2 regions of the Cryobacterium sp. TMT4-31 genome follow, and region 2 is predicted to be linked to the other one. Evidence: predicted binding sites of a transcription regulator. Region 2 holds the regulator's gene; the other holds the start of a gene.
The links. Region 2 encodes HrcA, which represses chaperone genes, less so after heat shock. Its sites were predicted from a motif close to TTNGCACTCGNNNNNNNCGAGTGCNAA; they were not measured.
Positions count from the first base shown of each region.

Region 1 (10,776 bases), on a different contig from region 2:
GGGCTGCGGGACTTAGAAGTCCATGCCACCAGAGGGGTCGCCGGCCGGAGCCGAGTTCTTCTCGGGCTTGTCGGCGACAACGGCCTCGGTGGTGAGGAAGAGTCCGGCGATCGACGATGCGTTCAGCAGCGCGGAGCGGGTGACCTTCACCGGGTCATTGATGCCGGCAGCGATCATGTCGACGTACTCACCGGTTGCGGCGTTGAGGCCGAATCCGACGGGCAGGTTGCGTACCTTGTCGGCGACAACGCCCGGCTCCATGCCGGCGTTGAGCGCGATCTGCTTGAGCGGAGCGTCGATGGCAACACGCACGATGTTCGCGCCGGTTGCCTCGTCGCCGACGAGGTCAAGAATTGCCTTGCCCTCGAATGCGGTCTTGCCGGCCTGGATCAGCGCAACGCCACCACCGGCGACGATGCCCTCTTCGACGGCTGCCTTCGCGTTACGAACGGCGTCCTCGATGCGGTGCTTGCGCTCCTTGAGCTCAACCTCCGTCGCGGCGCCGGCCTTGATGACGGCAACGCCACCGGCGAGCTTCGCCAGGCGCTCCTGCAGCTTCTCACGGTCGTAGTCCGAGTCGGTGTTCTCGATCTCGTTGCGGATCTGCTGAACACGACCGGCGATGGCCTCGGCGTCGCCGGCACCCTCGACGATGGTGGTCTCGTCCTTGGTGATGACGACCTTGCGGGCGTTACCGAGCAGGTCGAGGGTGACGTTCTCGAGCTTGAGGCCGACCTCCTCGGAGATGACCTGGCCACCGGTGAGGATGGCAATGTCCTGCAGCTGCGCCTTGCGGCGGTCGCCGAATCCGGGGGCCTTGACGGCAACCGACTTGAAGATGCCACGGATCTTGTTCACGACGAGCGTGGCCAGGGCCTCACCGTCGACGTCCTCGGCAATGATGAGCAGCTGCTTGCCGCTCTGGATGACCTTGTCGACGATCGGCAGCAGGTCCTTGATGTTGGAGACCTTGGAGTTGACGATCAGGATGTACGGGTCTTCGAAGACCGCTTCCTGACGGTCGGGGTCAGTGACGAAGTACGCCGACAGGAAGCCCTTGTCGAAGCGCATGCCCTCGGTGAGCTCCAGCTCGGTGCCGAAGGTGTTCGACTCCTCGACGGTGACAACACCTTCCTTGCCGACCTTGTCGATGGCCTCGGCAATGATCGCGCCGATTTCGGCGTCACCGGCAGAGATGGAGGCCGTGGCCGCGATCTCTTCCTTGGTCTCGATCTCCTTGGCGCTGGCGATGAGCTCGGCGATGACCGCAGCGGTCGCCTTCTCGATGCCACGCTTGAGGCTGATCGGGTCGGCGCCGGCTGCGACGTTGCGCAGGCCTTCGCGAACCAGGGCCTGAGCGAGGACGGTGGCGGTGGTCGTACCGTCGCCGGCGACGTCGTCAGTCTTCTTGGCGACCTCCTTGACGAGCTCCGCACCGATCTTCTCGTACGGGTCGTCGAGCTCGATCTCCTTGGCGATGGACACGCCGTCGTTGGTGATCGTGGGGGCGCCCCACTTCTTCTCCAGCACGACGTTGCGTCCGCGCGGGCCGAGGGTCACCTTGACCGTGTCAGCGAGGATGTTGAGGCCGCGCTCAAGGCCGCGACGGGCCTCTTCATTGAAAGCAATGATCTTTGCCATATGTGTTTCTCGTCCCTCCCGGACGTTACCAAAACGATGATGGGTTAGCACTCCGAACAGCAGAGTGCTAAACCGATTCTGGCACTCTGGGGTCGAGAGTGCAAGTGAACGGCGGGGGCCGGTGCCGGGTTCCGGTCGACCTACGGCACCAGTTCCACGCTGCCGTCGTCGGTGGGTACCAGTTCGATCCAGGTGTTGCCCGGTGCGAGCTCGATCGTGGCCCCGACAGCGTCGGCCAGCCGGATCGGCGCGGCCGCGGCATCCTTGAACCAGGTGGCGGGCATCGTCGAACCGCCGGTCGACACCCACGCCGTGCCCGACCCGGTCAAGATGGTGCGGGGCACGTCGCTGCCGCGATCGACCTCCACCCGCAGCACCACGACGTTGGTGGCGTTGAGCTGGGCACCGGTACTGTCCAGGTCGGCAGCGCCGTCCTGGCTGCGCAGGTACCCGGTGGCCGCCGGGTCCCAGGCCCAGGCCCTCCCGCCGGATTCGGAGAACCGGGTGACGATGGTGGTGGTCCGATCGCCGGCGAGGGACGCTGTGGCCTCCGCGGCGCTGTCGGCGTAGTCGAACTGGCCGGGCGGCGGCGCGAGGTCGGAGTGCAGGGTGACGGTCTCGTCCGCGGCGAGCACCACATCGTGCGGTGAATCCCGGTCGTCGGACCGGACGAACAGGCCTCCGGCGTCGTCGTCGAAGACCACGTTCAGCAGCGGAGAGGCCCTCATCGCGGCCACGAACTGCGGCTGGCCGCCGGAATACGCCACGATGCCGCCGAACGAGCTCAGGATCTCCGGGTCCATCGGACGGATGGAACGTACCGGGCCGACAGCATCCGGCACGTCGGAGTGCCAGAGGGCGACGTAGCGGGTGATGCCGCCCTCGACCAGCTCTTCAAAGACCAGGTCGGCGCGCTCGAGACCGAGCTGCGGCCTCGCGGCCGGGTGGTTGTCGATCTTCACGGCCAGGGACGGATGCTCGGCACGGGACGGGTCCACCGGTGTGCCGCGCAGCGGCATGATGCCCGGTTGCGGTGTCGGGTCCGCCGACGCCGTCGCTTCGGGCACCGGCGCAGAGCAGCCGACCAGCCCCAAGCTCAGTCCCAGGCCCAGCCCCAAGCACAGGCCCGCGCCGATCAGGGCCGCGCCGCCAGGCGTCCGCCGTCCGGATCGGATTCGACGGGGAGCAGCAGGGAACATCCGAAACGCAGTCACGCCACACACCCTAGCCCGCCCGGTATGTCTGCCCGGGGTCACGGTGGTGGCGTGACTGACACTCGGTGGTCGACCGATCATCCAATGATCAATGGTCGAGCACGTGCGTGGTGTTCTCAGCTGGTTGAGGCTGGCTGCGTTCGACGCCGGGCGGTTAGGCCGGGCGAACCGACTCGGCCTGCGGACCCTTGGCTCCGGTACCGAGTTCGAAGATGACGTGCTGGCCTTCCTCGAGAACCTTGTAGCCGTGCATGTCTATGGCGGAGTAGTGAACGAAGACGTCCTGCCCACCTCCATCGACGGTGATGAAGCCGAAACCCTTTTCAGCGTTGAACCATTTGACGGTTCCGTTCGCCATGTGAAACTCCCCTGTTGCAGTGTTGTGTTTCGGCACTCACCCGTTGGTGCTACCGGGCCTGGCGCAGAAGCTGCGTCCACCGTCTCGAAACGAGCACTCTCGGGTAGAGAGCGCTCAGCCGAGAAAATGAGCGACCACTGCAGACACTAGTGACGGGAGTGAAACTCAATAGGGGGTTGACTGGGAAGGGCAACCCCAGTATGACGGGGAGTCGTCGGGCCGGGTCAGCCGGCGGGCATCGCGTAGTCGCTGCCCACGACGACGGTGAGGGTGGCATCCGAGCCCGCGAAGTCATCCGCCAGCAGGACCTCGGAACCGGGCAGCAGAGCCGCCACACCGCGTGCAGCGCCCTCCAGGGCCGCGTCCGCGTAGTAGACGGTCGTCGTGACGACGTCCTCGGTGTCTGCGTCGCTGGTGCTGCCGACGGTCCAGCCGCCGGTCGTGAGCAGGTCGCCAACCGACCGGGCCACCCCGCTCGTCGGAGTCCCGTTGAGCACCGTGACACTCGCACTGGGGTCAGTGGTCGGCTCGGCGGTGGGCACCGGCTCCGGCGTGGGCTCCGCGGTCGTGGTCTCGGCCTCGATGCCGGGAATGGTGATATTCAGCCGGTTGTTCAGGACCGTCAGACCGATCGCGCCGACCCCGATGAGGAGGGCGGTCGCGGCGAGGGCCCACCAGACGGCTACCCAGCGACGCCCCTTCTTGGCTGGTGCGCGGTGCGCCCCCACGCGGTCGAGCTTGTGCGGGAGGTCATCGAAGCGGTCTTTCGGGTACGAAGTGGGCATCGTCTGTTTGGTTCGATCCTCGTTTGGCTGAACACACGGTAGGAGGTTCCCTACTCGATGGGGCGGATGGCTCGGGCCGACCGCGCCTGCGACCGTGCGTCACGCATCCGTTGCAGTCGGTTGACCAGCATGGGATCGTGGGCGAGGGCAAGCGGGGAGTCGAGCAGGGCACCCAACAATTGATAGTACCGGGCGGCCGACAGACCGAATTCGGAGCGAATGGCCTGTTCCTTGGCACCGGGGTGTGACCACAGTCGCCGCTCGAACGCGAGCAGGTTTTCGTCACGAGGGCTGAGCCCGACGGAGCCCTCGGCGCCCCGCGTGCTCTCGTCGTGCCCGCTGGTCGCCATACGCGTCATCTTATTTGGCACGGACTGGGTTTTCGCTGACCGGTCCCGCCTGTCGCGCAACACGGACCCGCTAGCGTCGAGGGTGGGAATCGGCTGAGGAATCACCGGGTGCGCCGCATGCGGGAATGCCGGGGACCCCGGCCGAGTTTACGCTGGAGGCAGTTCTCTGCCGAGACTGGATCGAAAGGACGCACCATGGACTACGAGGTCACCAAGTCTGACGCCGAATGGAAGGCGGAGCTCACCGCCGAGCAGTACGCCGTGTTGCGCGGGGCGGCCACCGAACGCGCCTGGACCGGTGAGCTCCTCGACGAGGGTCGTTCGGGCGTCTACACCTGCGGCGCCTGCAATGCCGAGCTGTTCAAGAGCGGCACGAAGTTCGACTCCGGCTGCGGCTGGCCGAGCTTCTACGAGTCCGTGCGGCCAGAGGCCGTGGAGCTCATCGAAGACCGGTCGCTCGGCGTGGTGCGCACCGAGGTGCGCTGCGCAGCGTGCGGTTCGCACCTGGGCCACGTGTTCGACGATGGTTTCGGCACCCCCACCGGAGACCGGTACTGCATGAACTCGATCTCGCTCAACTTCACCCCCGTCGACTAGTCCGGCGCCGGCCTCCGCGGCCGCGACTGTTACCCGTGCGGACAAGTGCACCCGGCATACCGGGTGCACTTGTCCGCAGCGGGACCAGTTGCGTGGTCACCGGGCACCTCAGCCTTCGCGCAGCGGACGCAGCCGCGCCAGCGCCTTCGGGCCCATCCCGTGCAGTCGGGCGAGGACGTCAAGGTCCGTCGCACGCAGGTCGTCAACGGTCAGGATGCCGGCGGCCACGAGCGCGCGCCGCGCTGGAGCAGGGATCCCCTGAGCCAGCCAGACCGCCTCATCCGCACCCGCACTGCCAGAACCGTCCTGAGCCATGTCTCCAACCTACGATTCGGGTTCCGGAGCCGCAACGGTTCCCCGTACGGTGCAGGGTTCAGGCGAAGGCATTCACTCCGGTGAGCTCGGCCGAGAACGCCCAGAGCCGGGCCGCCGCATCCGGATCGATAGCGTGGTACTCGACCCCGCTGATCCGGGCCGTGGAGCTGTCGGGCTCGGTGGGTTCGGCGATGTCACAGTCTTCGCAGTAAACGCCGCCCATCCCGTCGAGCATCGGCGACGTGGCCGCCCAGGTGGAGGTGGCGGCACCCTGCTCCGGTGATTTGAACAGCGGATTGACGGTGCCATTCTCGGTCATCCAACCCGCGGCGACCATCTCCTCCCGGGGCAGGTGACGCTGCAACTCGGTCATGATGCCGCCGGGGTGCACCGCGAAGGCGCGCACGCCACGGGTGGCGCCGAGAGCATCCAGGTGCACCGCGAAGAGGCTGTTGGCGGTCTTCGCCTGTCCGTACGCCTGCCACTTGTCGTAGCCGGCGCTGAAGTCGGGGTCGTCGAAGCGGATGCCGCTGAGCTTGTGGCCCGTCGAGGAGAGGGCAACGACCCGAGCGCCGCCCTCGGCCGTAAGCGCGGGCCAGAGCAGGTTGGTGAGCACGTAGTGGCCGAGGTGGTTGGTGGCGAACTGGGATTCCCAGCCGTCTCCGACCCTGGCCTCGGCGGACGCCATGATGGCGGCGTTGTTGATCAGGATGTCGAGGCTGCGTCCGGTGGCCACGAATCGTTCGGCGAAGGCGCGCACGCTGACCAGATCGGCCAGGTCGAGGGCCTCGACCTCCACGGCGTTCAGGCCGCGCGCAGCCAGGGCGGCCCGGGCCACCTCCGGACGCCGGGCCGGCACGATCACCTGGGCGCCGGCCGCGGCGAGAGCGGCGACGGTTTCGATGCCGAGGCCGGAGTAGCCGCCGGTGACGATCGCCGTCTTACCGCTCAGGTCGACACCCGCGAGTACCTCGGTCGCGGTGGACTGGGCGGTGAATCCGGTGGACAGGGCGTGCTGGGGCGTGAGGGTCATCGCTCCAGCGTACGCTCGCCCACTGCGGGATCCTGCGAGGTGAGCAGGCCGGGGCCGGCCGGCACGGATAGACTTCCCCCGACCGGCCGGGAAGTCCGGCATTGGGGGAACTGATGCTCAGCAATCTGACTGGTTGGCACGCGCTCATCATCCTGGGCGCGCTCAGCACGATGGTCCTGGTCGCCCTCGCGATCGTATTCTTGGCCATTCGCGTGGCGCGCCGTCGGCAGGTGGGCGATCACGCTGACCGGTTGGCGCAGCTGGAGCAGTTGCATGCCAGGGGACTGTTGTCCGACGCCGAATACGCAACCAAGCGCCAGGATATCCTCGGGCGGCTCTGACGCGACGGGTACTGCGGTCCCGCATACGCTCCCGGTCGGCGCCGTAAGTCAGGCCACACCCAGGCCGACCCGGTCGCCCGGCCCGATCTCGCGCACCACGCGGGCCGGGTTGCCGGCGGCGATGACCCCGGCCGGCACGTCCTTGGTGACGACGGAGCCGGCGCCGATGATGCTGCCCGCGCCGATGGTCACGCCTGGGCAGACCACGACGTTGCCGCCCAGCCAGACGTCGTCTTCGATGGTGATCGGCGAGACACGCTCGAAGCCGGCGCGGCGTTCCGCAACGTCCACGGCGTGAGTCGGGGTGTACAGGCGGGCGCTGGGTCCGACCAGCACGTTGGCGCCGATGGTGATCTCGCCACCGCCCAAAGCGAGGAAGTCCGCATTGATGAAGGTGTTGGCGCCCACGTGCAGCCGGGACCCGTAGTCCAGGTACAGCGGCGGCCGGAAGTCCGCGCCCGCTCCCACGCTGCCGAGCAGCTCAGTGAACAGCGCATGCGCCGCGGGCTGGTCGTCGTCGTAGAGCGCGGTGATCTGCCGGCAGGTGCGTTGAGTGCTCGTCGTCATCTCGGCGAGTTCGGGACCGGAGCGATACCGGTACCAGTCCCCCGCCACCATCTTGTCGAATTCGGAGCGAGCAGAATCCTGGGGTGTTTTGTTGTCTGTAACCACAAACCCAAGCGTAGCCCGTTGCCGGGTCGGCGTCAGACCGACGACTCACGCCCCTCCGCCAGCCGGCGTCGTTCGGCCAGCTCGGCCTCAAGACGACGGATGCGGGCCTGTTCGGCGTGGAAGTCGATCTCGCGGTCGAGAGCGGCCAGTTCCTCCTCGGTGCTCGACACCCGGCGTGCGGGCAGCACAGCGGATGCCCCGGCCGATGCGGGCCCGCTGCGCGGCGCGCTTCTGCTCGACCGCGCGGCCGGGGCGGGATACTCCCGGCCGATCGCGAACCAGAGCAGGCTGCCGATCACCGGGAGAAAGATCACCAACAGCACCCAGAGGACCTTGGGCAGGTGTTTCACCTGGCCGTCCTGCCGGGTGATGATGTCTGCGAGGGCGGCGACGATGAGAACCAGGAGCACAGCGGAGAACAGCGCATACATGCCGGTCAGCCTAGTGAACGGGGCGCTCGACCGACCAGCCCCCATTTGCGGCCGGATGCTGCGACCGGTCAAACCCGCCCCGGCCGGGTCCGTGGGGCCTTGCGTTGTCGATTCGTCCGGGCCAGCGTGGACTGGGACGCCGGCACGCCCGCACCCTATCGAGGAGGACCCCGACATGGACGCGCACCCCGACCCGTCGGCGCCGGCGAAACCATCGCCCGACCCACTGGCGGTGATCCGCTCCCGCGGCTACCTGCGCATCCTGTTGCTGGCCGGGCTCATCGGGGTGCCGGTGTCGATCGCCGCCTACGGCTTCCTCGCGCTGGTCGACTGGCTACAGGAGTACCTGTTCACCGAACTGCCCGGTGTCCTGGGCTTCGCCGACGTTCCGCTCTGGTGGCCGTTTCCACTGTTGGCCCTGTCAGGACTGTTGGTGGGTCTGTGCATCCAGCGACTGCCGGGCACCAGCGGGCATCCGCCGTCTGAAGGGTTCAAGGCCGGCGGCTTCCCGCAACCCCGGGAGCTGCCCGGAGTGGTGCTTGCTGCTCTGGCCACCCTGGCTCTCGGCGCCGTACTCGGTCCGGAGGCGCCGCTGATCGCGCTCGGTGGCGGTTTGGGCGCCCTGGCGATTCGGCTGATCAAGAAAGACTCACCGCCGTCGGCCGTGGCGGTGGTCGCCTCCGCGGGCAGTTTCGCGGCGGTGAGCACCCTCCTCGGCTCGCCGCTGCTCGGCGCCTTCCTCTTGATGGAGGCATCCGGGCTGGCCGGCGCGATGCTGGGGGTGGGCCTGCTGCCCGGTCTGCTCGCCTCCGGCATCGGCTCCCTGGTCTTCGTGGGCCTGGACTCCTGGACCGGCCTGGGCACGTTCTCCCTCGCACTCCCCGACCTGCCGTCGTTTTCCACCCCCACCGCGGCCATGTTCCTCTGGGCGCTGGGGATCGGGGTCGCCTGCCCGCTGTTGGCGTGGGGCATCCGGGCCCTGGCCCGCATCGTGCGCCCGTGCGTGCACGCCCATCGGCTCCTGGTGACCCCGGTGCTCGGCCTGGCGATCGCGGGCCTGGCCGTGCTGTTCGCGCAGGTGACCGGGGAGGACACCGGCGAAGTGCTCTTCTCCGGCCAGTCGACCTTGCCGTCGCTGATCAATGACGGGGCCTCCTGGCCGCTCGGCGCCGTCGGGCTGCTGATCCTGTGCAAAGCGCTCGCCTACGGCCTGTCGCTGAGCGCGTTCCGCGGCGGTCCGGTGTTCCCGGCCATGTTCGTCGGTGCCGCTTTGGGGATCGCGGCCTCGCACCTGCCCGGCATGGCGCTGGTGCCGGCGGTGGGGGTGGGCATCGGCGCCATGTGCGTGTCGATGCTGCGCCTGCCGCTGACCAGTGTGCTGCTGGCCACGGTGTTGCTCAGCAGCGACGCGTATGCCGTGATGCCGCTGGTGATCGTGGCGGTGGTCGTCGCGCACGTGATCACCGGCCGGTTACCCGAGCCGCCGGGCCGGCGGCTGAGCGGCGCGCTCCCCTCCGCCAGCCCGTCGACGGTCTGACCCGGCCTGCCCGCAATCAGGGTGCGGCGTCCCAGAATCCCGCGTGCACGGAGGCCGCTGCGTCGATCAGGGCGGGGCCGGCGACGATCACGGTGTTGCCGCCGCGGGCGAACACCTCCCGGCAGGGCAGGTCGAGCGTCGCTTCGCCGCCTTGTTCCGGCACCATCTCGCCGAGCATCTGCTCGGGCAGCGCGTAGGCGACCCGGCCGATTCCAGCCCAGTAGATGGCGCCGGAACACATCACGCACGGTTCGGTGCTCGTATAGAGCGTGCTCGCGTGCAGGTCGTCCCTGGAGAGCCGGGCACTGGCCAGGCGAACGAGGTTGGTCTCGGCATGGCCGGTCGGGTCGCCCGCGGTGACCACGCTGTTCTGGCCCTCGATGATCGTGCCGTCACGGGCCACCAGGATGGCGCCGAACGGGTGATTCCCGTTCGCGCGCGCCAGACGAGCCACGTCGATGGCCCGGGCGAGGTGCGTCTCGTCGGCTGCCGAGATCAGGGTCGGGTCGGCGACGGTCTCGCTGTCCGGACGGAATCCGGTCACAGGGCGACGTCCTCCACGGTCTCGGTGAGCAGGGCGCGCGGATTGCGCATCAGAGCAGCCCCCGGACCCTTCCAGAGTTCCTCGAGCGCGACCTTCATCTTCTCGGCATCGGTGCGGGAGCCGAAGTCAAGATCGATCCGGACCGCCGAACGGTCGTCGACCGGGCGCATGACCCGGAAGCTGCTGACGCCGGCCGTCTTGCGGCCGAGCGGATCAGAGTCGAACATCTGCTTCCACGCGTCGTAGTCCCCGACGGAGTGTTCGATGTGCAGGGTGAACATGGGAATCCTCGATTCCGCCGGCACTGAGGCTGGCCGGCACGCGGACATCGTAGCCCGGGCAGTGCCGTCGAGAAGTGCCGAAAAGATGGGGCCGGCCACGGGACTTGAACCCGTAACCCCCACTTTACAAGAGTGGTGCGCTACCAATTGCGCCAGGCCGGCATGAGGCGATCGAACTGCCTCGAGCATTCATCCTAAATCACCCGGCGACCGGATGCCGACGCAATCGTGCATCGGCGCGGCATCCGGCCCGGGAAACGACCGGTTACCCGGCCGGCGTCGGAGTGGGCGTCGGCGTCGCGGTGGAGTACGCCTCGCTGGCGGCCTGCAGCACGAAGGCCGCGAACTCCTTGGCATCGTCGAGGGCGCCGACGTACTGCTTGCCGTTCACCAGCACCGTCGGGGTTCCGGTGATCGCTTCGAGGGAGGACGAGTTCGGGATCGGTCCGCTCAGAGCCCGATCCGTGGAGGCGAGAACCCAGGACTTGAAGGTGGTCTCGTCGATGCACTCGTTGATTGCGGTGATGTTCTCCGACACACCCGAGCTCTTCACGATCGCCTTGATCTCGTCGTCACTGAGACCGGCGGTGCCTTCGACGGGCTGGGCCGCAAAGAGCGCCGAGTTGAACGCCAGGAAGTCGTCCGGCGCGGAATCCGCCACGCACGCGGCCGCGTTC
Region 1 is NZ_SOGI01000013.1:55,687-66,462, reverse strand. Features, by position in the region: gene groL (chaperonin GroEL) at 13-1,641, opposite strand; gene E3T19_RS03385 (DUF3048 domain-containing protein) at 1,782-2,855, opposite strand; gene E3T19_RS03380 (cold-shock protein) at 3,010-3,213, opposite strand; gene E3T19_RS03375 (LytR C-terminal domain-containing protein) at 3,438-3,998, opposite strand; gene E3T19_RS03370 (DUF3263 domain-containing protein) at 4,049-4,348, opposite strand; gene msrB (peptide-methionine (R)-S-oxide reductase MsrB) at 4,544-4,945, shown strand; gene E3T19_RS03360 (helix-hairpin-helix domain-containing protein) at 5,054-5,260, opposite strand; gene E3T19_RS03355 (SDR family NAD(P)-dependent oxidoreductase) at 5,319-6,293, opposite strand; gene E3T19_RS03350 (SHOCT domain-containing protein) at 6,407-6,634, shown strand; gene E3T19_RS03345 (sugar O-acetyltransferase) at 6,683-7,306, opposite strand; gene E3T19_RS03340 (PLD nuclease N-terminal domain-containing protein) at 7,339-7,737, opposite strand; gene E3T19_RS03335 (chloride channel protein) at 7,913-9,274, shown strand; gene E3T19_RS03330 (nucleoside deaminase) at 9,291-9,818, opposite strand; gene E3T19_RS03325 (hypothetical protein) at 9,815-10,099, opposite strand; tRNA gene E3T19_RS03320 (tRNA-Thr) at 10,186-10,261, opposite strand; gene E3T19_RS03315 (thioredoxin domain-containing protein) at 10,365-10,776, opposite strand, start outside.
Region 1: the regulator HrcA is predicted to act here: its motif matches at 1,686-1,712, upstream of groL (chaperonin GroEL).

Region 2 (10,776 bases):
AGGACGCAGGCCCCGGTCAACACGAGGATGAAACCGAGCAGCCCCGCGAACACCCAGGGGTTCAGGCCCTCGTATGCGGTGACTGCGGGGGCCGACCAGAGGCCGACGGCGATGACGGCGGCTGCTACGGCGAACGCGCCGCCGAGGAACCGGGCCTGATGGCGCCAGGCGGACGGTTTCACCGGGCCGGTCTGCTCGCTTGTCACGACGCCACCATAGCGTCGGCCGGGCACCTCGGAAAGGGCCGGCCGGATCCGGCGGCAACACAGAAAACCCCCGCCCAGGAGGGCGGGGGTGTGTCTGTACTTCTGAACTGCTGAAGAGCGGTGCTGCTTAGAGCGCGTTGACAGCCTTGGCGATAGCGGACTTCTTGTTCGCTGCCTGGTTCTGGTGGATGACGCCCTTGCTGACGGCCTTGTCGAGCTTCTTGGAAGCAACGGCGAGGCTGGCGACAGCCTTGTCCTTGTCACCAGCGGTGACGGCGAGGCGCGTGGCCCGGATAGCGGTCTTGAACTCGCTCTTGACCGCCTTGTTGCGCTCCTGCGACTTCTTGTTCGTGAGGATCCGCTTGATCTGCGACTTGATGTTTGCCACGTTTTATACGCTTTCGTTAGGTTCTTGTTCGGATGGGCCGCCCGGCGATAGAGGGCACCGTGCGGCGAAAATCGTGTGGGGTGGGACCCAACACGCAAGCCAACAGGCAACGATACCAGTTATCTGCCCGGCTGGCTGACCGAATCGGGGGAGCTCTGATCGAGATCGGCCTCGATCTCAGTGATGATGCACCTGAGCACAGTATCAAACCGGTGCGGCCGATGCAGGCTGACCAGGTGGCCGGCCCCGGGAACCGTCACGAGGGTGCCTCGCTGCGCCGCCGCGAGGAACCGTCGTTGGTGCAGGCGGAAGTGATCGTACGCGCCGTTGACCAGCCAGACCGGTCCGGGAAACGCCCTGAGATCGGCTAGCGGCGACAACCGCCCCGTCGCCGCGAGGCCCGCGTCCATGACGTCCAGGCCTACGCCGCCGGCGAGCACATCCCGCACCCCGGCCGGCGGGAGCATCCGCCGGACCAGGAAGGTGTGCAGCCAGAGACCGCGGTCCGGGAACCTGTGGATGATCCGGGCGAGCCAGCGATAGGCGGCCAGTCCCGGCCCGCCCGGTTCGAACGACGACCCGGCGGCCACCAGGCCGAGCACCCGGTCCGGGTTCCTGGCCGCGTAGGCGATGGCGTAGTAGCCGCCGAGCGACAGTCCGACGAGCAGCACCGGCCCCTCGACGGCGTCCACCGCCCCATCGATGGCACCGAGCGCACCGTCGAGGGTGAACGGCTCGCCCAGGCGCGAGCCGTGGCCGGGCAGGTCCACGGCGACAACCGGATGTCCCGCCGCCGCCAGCCACTCCAGCTGGTGCCGCCACATGCTGGCCGAGGTGCGGATCCCGTGCACGAGCACGACGGGGACCCGGTAACCGGCGGTGGGCATCAGGCGCCCCGCAGGGTGCCCGACGCGCGGGCGCTGGCGACGGCGGAGGTCCGCGACCCGACGCCGAGCTTGCCGAAGATGTGCACAAGGTGCGACTTCACCGTCGCCTCGCTGAGGAACAGGTCCTGACCGATCTGCCGGTTGGAGCGGCCGGCCGCCACGAGGGCAAGCACCTCGACCTCGCGGGGGGAGAGCCGGCCCTCCGGAACGAGCGACCGATCGGCCAGCCGGGTCACGATGGCCGGAGCGAGTGCGCTCTGTCCCGCCGCCGCGGCCCGCACGGCGGCGACGAGTTCGGCGGGCGGCGCGTCCTTGAGCAGGTACCCGCTGGCGCCGGCCTCGATGGCACCGAGGATGTCGGCATCCGTGTCGTAATTGGTGAGGATCAGCACGTGCGGGGCGCCGGGTCGGGACCGGACCAACCGGGTGGCCTCCGCGCCCTGCATGGGGGTGCCCGGTGGGTCGGTATTGGGCAGCGCACCACCGAACTGCAGGTCCATCAGCACCACGTCGACCCGGCCGGAGGCGGCCAGGGCCACGGCTTCCTCCGCCGTGCCGGCCTCCAGCTCGACCTCAAGGTCTGGCTCGGCGCCGAGCATGGCGCGCAGTCCCGCCCGCACCACGGGGTGGTCGTCCGCGAGCAGCACCCGGATCATGCCAGCGCCTGACGAATCGGGAATCGCACCGCGACCGCGGTGCCCAGGCCCGGTGCGGACTCCAGGACGAAGGAGCCGCCGAGCGCTTCGACACGTTGCCGGATGGCGACCAGGCCGAACGAGTCCGGACTCTGAGCCGTGGCGTCCGTGAGGGTGAAACCGCGCCCGTCGTCGACGACGTCGAGGGCCACCTCATCGGTCATGTAGCTCAGGGTGACCTCCGCGCGGTTGGCGCCGGCGTGTTGGGCGACGTTGGCGAGCGAGCCCTGCGCGATCCGCAGCAGGGTCGTCTCCAGCGACATCGGCAGCGCGATCGGGTCACCCGTCACATGCAGGCTGACCCTGGTGGCATGGTCGCCGACCGGTGCGGTGCGCTCTGCCGACGAGGCGAGCCTGGCGAGTGCGCCCGGCAGGGTCTGGCTGTCCAGGGCCGGCGGGGTGAGCTCCCGGATGAACCGGCGGGTCTCCTGCAGATTGGCTGCCGCGGTATCCCTGGCCAGGCGCAGGTGCTCCAGGGCCGCCGGATCGGACACCCGGCCCTCGACGGCGTGCAACAGCATCTGGATGCTCGACAGCCCCTGCGCCACGGTGTCGTGGATCTCCCTGGCCAGGCGTTCCCTCTCGGCGAGGGTGCCCGCGTCACGTGCGGTGGCCGCCAGCTCGGTGCGCGTGGTGAGCAGATCTTCGATCAGGTTCTGCCGTTCGGCGGCCTCGCGCAGCAGTGCCCGGTAGCCCAGGCCCACCGCCACCGCCACGCCCGCGCCCACCAGCGGGCCGAGGGTGGCGCCCAGGCTCAGGCCCACGTGGAAGCTCATCGCCCAGATCGTCAACAGCACGCTGAGCAGGACCAGGGGGATGCCGGCCCTGAGGGGCAGCACGTGCAGCTGCAGGAAGAACAGCGGGAAAACGATGAAGGCGGCATCCGGTGCCAGCAGGGTCAGTGCGAGCCACTCCACCAGCAGCACGGCCATCCAGACCGGCACGACCCATCGCCACGGCCGCCGGCGGGCCAGCTCGCTGCCGCCGACATAGCTGGCCAGGAAGAGCAGCGACAGGCTCACCACGGCGACGGGGTTCGGCACCGCCCCCAACAGGGTCCGCACGATGACCAGCCCGGTCAGCCCGATGATCAGAACGTGCAGGCCGATCCGCAGGCCGGAGAACACCGGGGTGAGCGCTGAGTGCGGAAGACCCTCGCCGATGCTGGCGGGCGGCATGGGATCCCGGCGGAGCGGGGAGGTGCGGAGTGCGAGGCTGGACATGGTGCGCCCAGCCTAATCAGGACCGCTGGTTCCGTCATCCGTCGAATGGATGACCGACTGCCACCCGGGCAGGTCACACCGATGCTGCGGGGCATGGGAGAATTGGGCCATCATGTCACCGAGAGCTCTCAAGGCGCTGGAACCGGCCGCCACCGCCCCCGCGTTCATCCGTAACTTCTGCATCATCGCGCACATCGACCACGGCAAGTCCACGCTGGCCGACCGGATGCTTCAGATCACCGGCGTCGTCGACGACCGTTCCATGCGTGCCCAGTACCTGGACCGGATGGACATCGAACGCGAACGCGGCATCACCATCAAGAGCCAGGCGGTGCGGATGCCGTGGGAGATGGACGGTCAGACCTACGCGCTGAACATGATCGACACCCCCGGCCACGTCGACTTCACCTACGAGGTCTCCCGCAGCCTGGCGGCCTGCGAGGGCGCCATCCTGCTCGTCGACGCCGCCCAGGGCATCGAAGCCCAGACCCTGGCCAACCTCTACCTGGCGCTCGAGAACGACCTCACCATCATCCCGGTGCTCAACAAGATCGACCTGCCGGCCGCCGACCCCGACAAGTACGCCAAGGAGCTCGCCAGCCTCATCGGCGGCAGCCCCGACGACGTGCTTCGAGTCTCCGGCAAGACCGGCGTCGGCGTGTCCGAACTGCTCGACCGGGCCACCTCGCTGATCCCCGCCCCCGTCGGCGACGCGAACGCGCCGGCCCGCGCCATGATCTTCGACTCCGTCTACGACAGCTATCGCGGCGTCGTCACCTACGTGCGCATGATCGACGGGCACCTCAGCCCGCGCGAGAAGATCCAGATGATGTCGACCCGCGCCACCCACGACATCCTCGAGATCGGCGTCACCAGCCCGGAACCCACCCCCAGCAAGGGCCTGGGCGTCGGAGAGGTCGGCTACCTGATCACCGGCGTGAAGGACGTGCGCCAGTCCAAGGTCGGCGACACCGTCACCACCGCGATGAAGCCCGCCACCGAGGCGCTACCCGGCTACACCGAACCCAAGCCGATGGTGTTCTCCGGCCTGTACCCGATCGACGGCAGCGACTACCCGGCGCTGCGCGAAGCGCTCGACAAGCTCAAGCTCTCGGATGCGTCGCTGGTCTACGAGCCCGAAACCTCCGTCGCCCTCGGCTTCGGCTTCCGGTGTGGCTTCCTCGGCCTGCTGCACCTGGAGATCATCACCGAGCGCATCGACCGGGAGTTCAACCTCGACCTGATCACCACCGCGCCCAGCGTGATCTACGAGGTCACCACCGACGACAAGAAGACCGTCACGGTCACCAACCCGAGCGAGTTCCCCAACGGCAAGATCGCTGTCGTCGAGGAACCCATCGTCAAGGCAGCGATCCTCGCGCCCAAGGACTACGTCGGCGTGATCATGGAACTCTGCCAGGGTCGCCGCGGCACCCTGCTCGGCATGGAGTACCTCGGTGAGGACCGGGTCGAGATCCGGTACACGATGCCGTTGGGCGAGATCGTGTTCGACTTCTTCGACCAGCTCAAGAGCAAGACCGCCGGCTACGCGTCCCTCGACTACGAGCCCATCGGCTCGCAGGAGGCCGATCTGGTCAAGGTCGACATCCTGCTGCAGGGCGAACAGGTCGACGCCTTCAGCGCCATCGTTCACCGCGACAAGGCCTACGACTACGGCGTGCTGATGACCGGACGGCTCCGGAAGCTCATCCCGCGCCAGCAGTTCGACGTGCCCATCCAGGCCGCCATCGGAGCCCGCATCATCGCCCGCGAATCGATCAGCGCCATCCGCAAGGACGTCCTCGCCAAGTGTTACGGCGGCGACATCTCCCGCAAGCGCAAGCTGCTGGAGAAGCAGAAGGAAGGCAAGAAGCGCATGAAGATGGTCGGCAGGGTCGAGGTTCCGCAGGAGGCTTTCATCGCCGCGCTCTCCGGCGACGAGCCGGCCAAGAAGGAAAAGAAGTAACGATCATGCGCCGCTCGACCTTCACCGACGCCGCCGTGACCTACGCCGCCATCGGCGGCACCCTGGCCCCCGACCTGATGCGCTACCCGCCCAAGGGCCACCGCCCGCTGGAGCGTACGGTGCGCCTGGGCAGCGGCGAGGAACGGTTCCGGGTGGCCACGACGGCGTTGATGACCTGGGGCATCCAGCGCGGCAGCGGCATCGACGTCACCGACCTCGACGCCGGCACCGGCGTGCAGTACACCGGCATCGTCTTCACCGAGAACGGCACCCCGGCGCCCAACCAGGAACACCCGGTGAACGAGGCCACCTTCGCCGAGGACGGCACCGCGTTCATCAGCAACGGGATGACCGCCAAGCTGGCCATCCCCACCGGCCCGTTCACCGTCGCCGCACCGGTGCGCGTCGTCTACGTTATCGACGAGGCCGACAAGATCGGCTTCGCCTACGGAACCATGCGCGGCCACCCGCAGACCGGCGAGGAATGCTTCATCGTCGACCGTCGCGCTGACGACTCCGTCTGGCTCACCATCCGCTCCTTCTCGCGTCCCAGCACCTGGTACTACACGCTGGCCTGGCCCATCCTGCGCGTCCAGCAGGAGCGCTACACCCGCAAGTACCTGCGCGCCCTGCACCCCGTCGGACGAGGCTGACCGGATGGCTGGACCGCACCCGGTCGGCGACCCCGCACCACTGGATGGCCTCATCCCGGCTTCGGCCGCGCTCGGCGCCTCGACCCGCGACTTCGGGGTCTACCTGCACGTACCGTTCTGCAAGGTGCGCTGTGGCTACTGCGACTTCAACACCTACACCGCCACGGAACTGCGCGGGGTGAAGCAGAGCGACTACGCCAGCCAGGCGGTCCTCGAGGTGGAGTCCGCCGCCCGCATCCTGGCCGAATCCGGTGTGCCGGCCCGGCCCGCCGCGACGGTCTTCTTCGGCGGCGGCACCCCCACGCTGCTGCCCGCAGACCATCTGGTGCGGATGCTGCATGCCGTGCGCGACACCTTCGGCATCGTGCCGGGCGCCGAGATCACCACCGAGGCCAACCCGGACTCCGTCGACCTGGCCTATCTCCGCCAGCTCAAGCAGGCCGGTTTCACCCGGGTGTCCTTCGGCATGCAGTCCGCGGTACCGCGGGTCCTGGCCACCCTCGAGAGAACGCATGATCCCGAACGGGTCCCGCTCGTGGTGGCCTGGGCGCGCGAGGCGGGCCTGGACGTGAGCCTCGACCTGATCTACGGCACACCGGGGGAGACCATCGAGGATTGGCGGGCAAGCCTGGACGCGGCCATCGGCCAGCAGCCCGACCACATCAGCGCCTATTCGCTCATCGTCGAGGACGGTACCAAGCTGGCCAGGCAGATCCGCCGGGGCGAGCTCGTCCAGCCCGACGAAGACCTGCAGGCCGACTTCTACGAACTCGCGGATGCGCGTCTGGCCGAGGCCGGTTACGGATGGTACGAGGTCAGCAACTGGTCCCGGGGAACCGAACACCGGTCCCGGCACAACCTGTCCTACTGGCGCAGCGCCGACTGGTGGGGCATCGGCCCCGGCGCGCACAGCCACGTGGGTGGGGTGCGTTGGTGGAACGTCAAGCATCCGGCGGCGTACGCCGACCGCATTCTGGCCGGCCACTCACCGGCCGCCGGACGGGAAACCCTGGACGAGGCCACCCGCGAAACCGAACGGGTGCTGCTGCTCACGCGCATCCGTGAGGGAATCCCGGTGGCGACGTTGTCGACGCTCGGCCGCCGAGAGGTCGCCGGTCTGATCGCCGACGAGCTCATCGACGCTCGCGCGGCCATCGGCGGCAACATCGAACTGACCCTCACCGGTCGGCTGCTCGCCGACGCCGTGGTGCGCCGACTGCTTTCCGACTAGTGAGGCCCGGTTCTTACGATCAGCTGACGAACTTGATCGTCAGCGGGTAGGTGTACCACTCGCCCTTGTTCGCGGCGATCGCGGCCATGATGCTGAAGACGATGCTGAGGATCCAGGCGGCGGCCAGGATCAGGAAGCCGACGAGGATGACGGTGAGAATCGATCCGACCAGGTAGGCGATGGCCAGGGTGATCTGGAAGTTCAGGGCCGTCGCGGCGTGTGCGCGGATGAACGGACCGCGGTCCTTGAGCACGATGTAACCGATCAGGGCGGGCAGGAAGCCGAAGAGGATTCCGCCGATGTGGATCAGGGTCGCCCACAGCTTCTCGTCGGCCGGGCTCAGCTGGCTGGGTGCCTGGTACGGGTTGGCGGGGGGAGGCGTTGCCTCAGACATTAAATCTCCTTCGTGGGCGCTCGGGGGAGCGAGGATGGTGCTGGTCGAGCTGTCACCAGAATAGCGCCGGTCTCGGGCGCCCGCAGTGAGAAAACTAGCTGATCGGGCGCTAGTTGATCAGGCGCAGCGCGAACGGGTAGCGATACGGGCGGCCGTCTCGGGCGCTGACAAAACCGAGTACCGAGAAGATCGCGCCGATCAGCCAGAGCACCCAGGTGAGCGAGCCGAGCCCGGCCAGCAGGCCGAAGGTGAGAAGTGCCAGGACGGTGCTGAGCACGCTGATGGCGAGATAGCCGATCAACAGCGTGATCTGGAAGTTGAGCGCCTCCTTGGCCTCGCCGGCGGTGAATCGCCCGCGCTCCTTGAAGACCAGCCAGATGATCAGGGCCGGCAGGAACGAGAGGATGCCGCCCAGGTGCGCCAGGGACGCCCACAGCTTGTCCTGCTCCGGAGTCAGCGCAGCAGCGGTGCCCGACCCTGTCGGTTGTCCAGGCCCATTGGGATAGCTCATGACGATGCCCTTCGACGTGCAAGTGGATTCAGCGATGGAGAACAGCGGTGGATACCGCCACGGAGATACGTGTGCCACCACGGTACTGCGCGAATTCGTCCGTGAGCAACGGGTATCCCAGACGCCCGCGTTATGATTGGCAGTCATACGAAGAGAGTGCCAGCCGTCGGCGGCACAAACGGGAGAGGGAGGCGAGCGTCCAGTGGTATCAGACCGCAGCCTCGAAGTCCTTCGGGTCATCGTGCAGGACTACGTGGCCTCCCGCGAACCGGTCGGGTCCAAGTCGATCGTCGACCGGCACGCTTTCGGCGTCTCGGCCGCCACGATCCGCAATGACATGGCCCTGCTCGAAGAGGAAGAACTCATCGTCGCGCCGCACACGTCGTCGGGGCGCATCCCCACCGACAAGGGCTACCGACTGTTCGTGGATCACCTGGCCGACCTGCGTCCACTCACGGGCGTCCAACGGCAGGCCATCGAGGTCTTCCTCGGCCAGTCCGCCGATCTCGACGAAGTGCTCGCCCGCAGTGTCCGCCTGCTCTCCCAGCTCACCCACCAGGTGGCCCTGGTGCAATACCCCTCGTTGTCGCGGGCCACGGTGCGCCACATCGAGCTCGTGCCGCTCAGCGACACCCGGGTGCTCTCGGTGCTGATCACCGACTCCGGCAGGGTGGAGCAACGGGTCGTTGAACTGCCGCGCCCGATCGAGGAAGCCGCCCTGGCTGAGCTGCGCTCCAGGCTGAACGCCGTCGTCGGCGGCCTCGGCATGGCGGCCGCCGCCACGGCCCTGAGCGGCCCGACCGGTCTGGGATCGCCGGAGCAGACCGAGCTCGTCGATCTCATCACCGGCACCCTGCGCGATCAGGTCGGAGCGAACCGGCAGGACCGCCTGGTCATGGCCGGAGCCGCGAACCTCGTGCGCACCGAGGAAGACTTCACCGGGAGCATCTATCCGGTTCTCGAGGCCATCGAGGAGCAGGTGGTGCTGTTGCGCCTGTTCGGCGAAATGGCCACAGACCAGCACGGCGTGTCGGTGAGCATCGGCCGGGAGAACGCACCGTTCGGGCTCGGCGAGACCTCCGTGCTCACCAGCGGCTATACCTCCCGCGGCGACGCCGCCCGCCTGGGTGTGCTCGGCCCGACCCGGATGGACTACTCCAACAACATGGCGGCCGTGCGCGCCGTCGCCCGGTACCTCTCCCGACTGCTCGGCGAGAACTAGCCGCCCCACACCTATCTCGACCCGACTTCCCCACCCCAGAACCCCAAGGAGAGCCAGCTTTGGCTGACCACTACGAAGCACTCGGCGTCGCCCGCGACGCCAGCACCGACGAAATCAAGAAGGCGTACCGCAAGCTCGCCCGCCAGCTGCACCCCGACGTGAACCCCGGCGCCGAGGCGTCAGAACGGTTCAAGACCGTCACGCACGCGTACGACGTCCTCAGCGACCCCAAGCAGCGCCAGAACTACGACCGCGGCGGCTCCGGCAACGGCCAGGGCGGCGGCTTCGACGCCGGCAACTTCGGCGACATCTTCGAGACCTTCTTCGGCGGTGGCGGCGGCGGCAGCCGTGGTCCCCGTTCCCGGCGTGAACGCGGCCAGGATGCCCTCATCCGCGTCGAACTCGACCTGGACGAGGTCATCTTCGGCACCCACCGCGACATCGAGGTGGACACGGCGATCGTCTGTGCCACCTGTTCGGGCACCTGCTGCCAGCCGGGTACCTCCCCGGTCACCTGCGACATCTGCCACGGCACCGGCAGCATCCAGCGCGCCGTGCGTTCGCTGCTCGGCAATGTGATGACCTCCAGCCCCTGCGGCTCCTGCCGCGGCTACGGAACCATCATCGCCACCCCGTGCGTCACCTGCCAGGGCCAGGGCCGCGTGCGTGCCCGCCGCACCGTGCCGGTCGACATCCCCGCCGGCGTGGACACGGGCCTGCGCCTGCAGATGCCCGGCAGCGGCGAGGCCGGGCCGGCCGGTGGCCCGAACGGTGACCTGTACCTGGAGATGAAGGTGCGCCACCACGACGTCTTCAGCCGCGACGGTGACGACCTGCTCTGCACCCTCGAGGTGCCGATGACCGACGCGATCCTCGGAGCGACGGCCACGGTGAAGGCCCTCGACGGTGACATCGAAGTGGAACTGCGCCCCGGCGTACAGGCCGGCGAGATCCTCACGGTCAAGGACCGCGGCGTCACGAGGCTCCGCGGCAACGGCCGCGGTGACCTGCGGGTCGGCGTGCAGGTGCTCACCCCCACCAAGCTCGACCACAAGGAGCGGGAACTGATCGAGGCCTTCGCCGCCAGGCACAAGGTTCCGGCGCCCGCCCTCAGCCAGTTCCAGCAGGGCCTGTTCGCGAAGCTCCGCGACAGGTTCCTCGGCTAGGACCACGTTCGATGGCGCACTTCTTCCTGTCAGAGACCCTCGGCGCCTCCGCCGACGGCTCGCCAACCGCGGACCCCGCGGTCGGGGCCACGGTGAGCATTACCGGGGCTGAGGCCAAGCACGCCGTCACCGTCAGCCGGGTGCGCCCCGGCGAGACCCTGCTGCTCGGTAACGGCGCCGGCCTGGTGCTCGGCGTCACGGTCCTGTCGGCCGCGCCGGCCGAGCTCACGGCGC
Region 2 is NZ_SOGI01000068.1:69,724-80,499, reverse strand. Features, by position in the region: gene E3T19_RS16990 (hypothetical protein) at 1-206, opposite strand, end outside; gene rpsT (30S ribosomal protein S20) at 334-594, opposite strand; gene E3T19_RS16980 (alpha/beta fold hydrolase) at 714-1,481, opposite strand; gene E3T19_RS16975 (response regulator transcription factor) at 1,481-2,137, opposite strand; gene E3T19_RS16970 (sensor histidine kinase) at 2,134-3,399, opposite strand; gene lepA (translation elongation factor 4) at 3,512-5,365, shown strand; gene E3T19_RS16960 (DUF1990 family protein) at 5,371-6,018, shown strand; gene hemW (radical SAM family heme chaperone HemW) at 6,023-7,249, shown strand; gene E3T19_RS16950 (DUF4870 domain-containing protein) at 7,269-7,643, opposite strand; gene E3T19_RS16945 (DUF4870 domain-containing protein) at 7,753-8,154, opposite strand; gene hrcA (heat-inducible transcriptional repressor HrcA) at 8,357-9,376, shown strand; gene dnaJ (molecular chaperone DnaJ) at 9,436-10,542, shown strand; gene E3T19_RS16930 (16S rRNA (uracil(1498)-N(3))-methyltransferase) at 10,554-10,776, shown strand, end outside.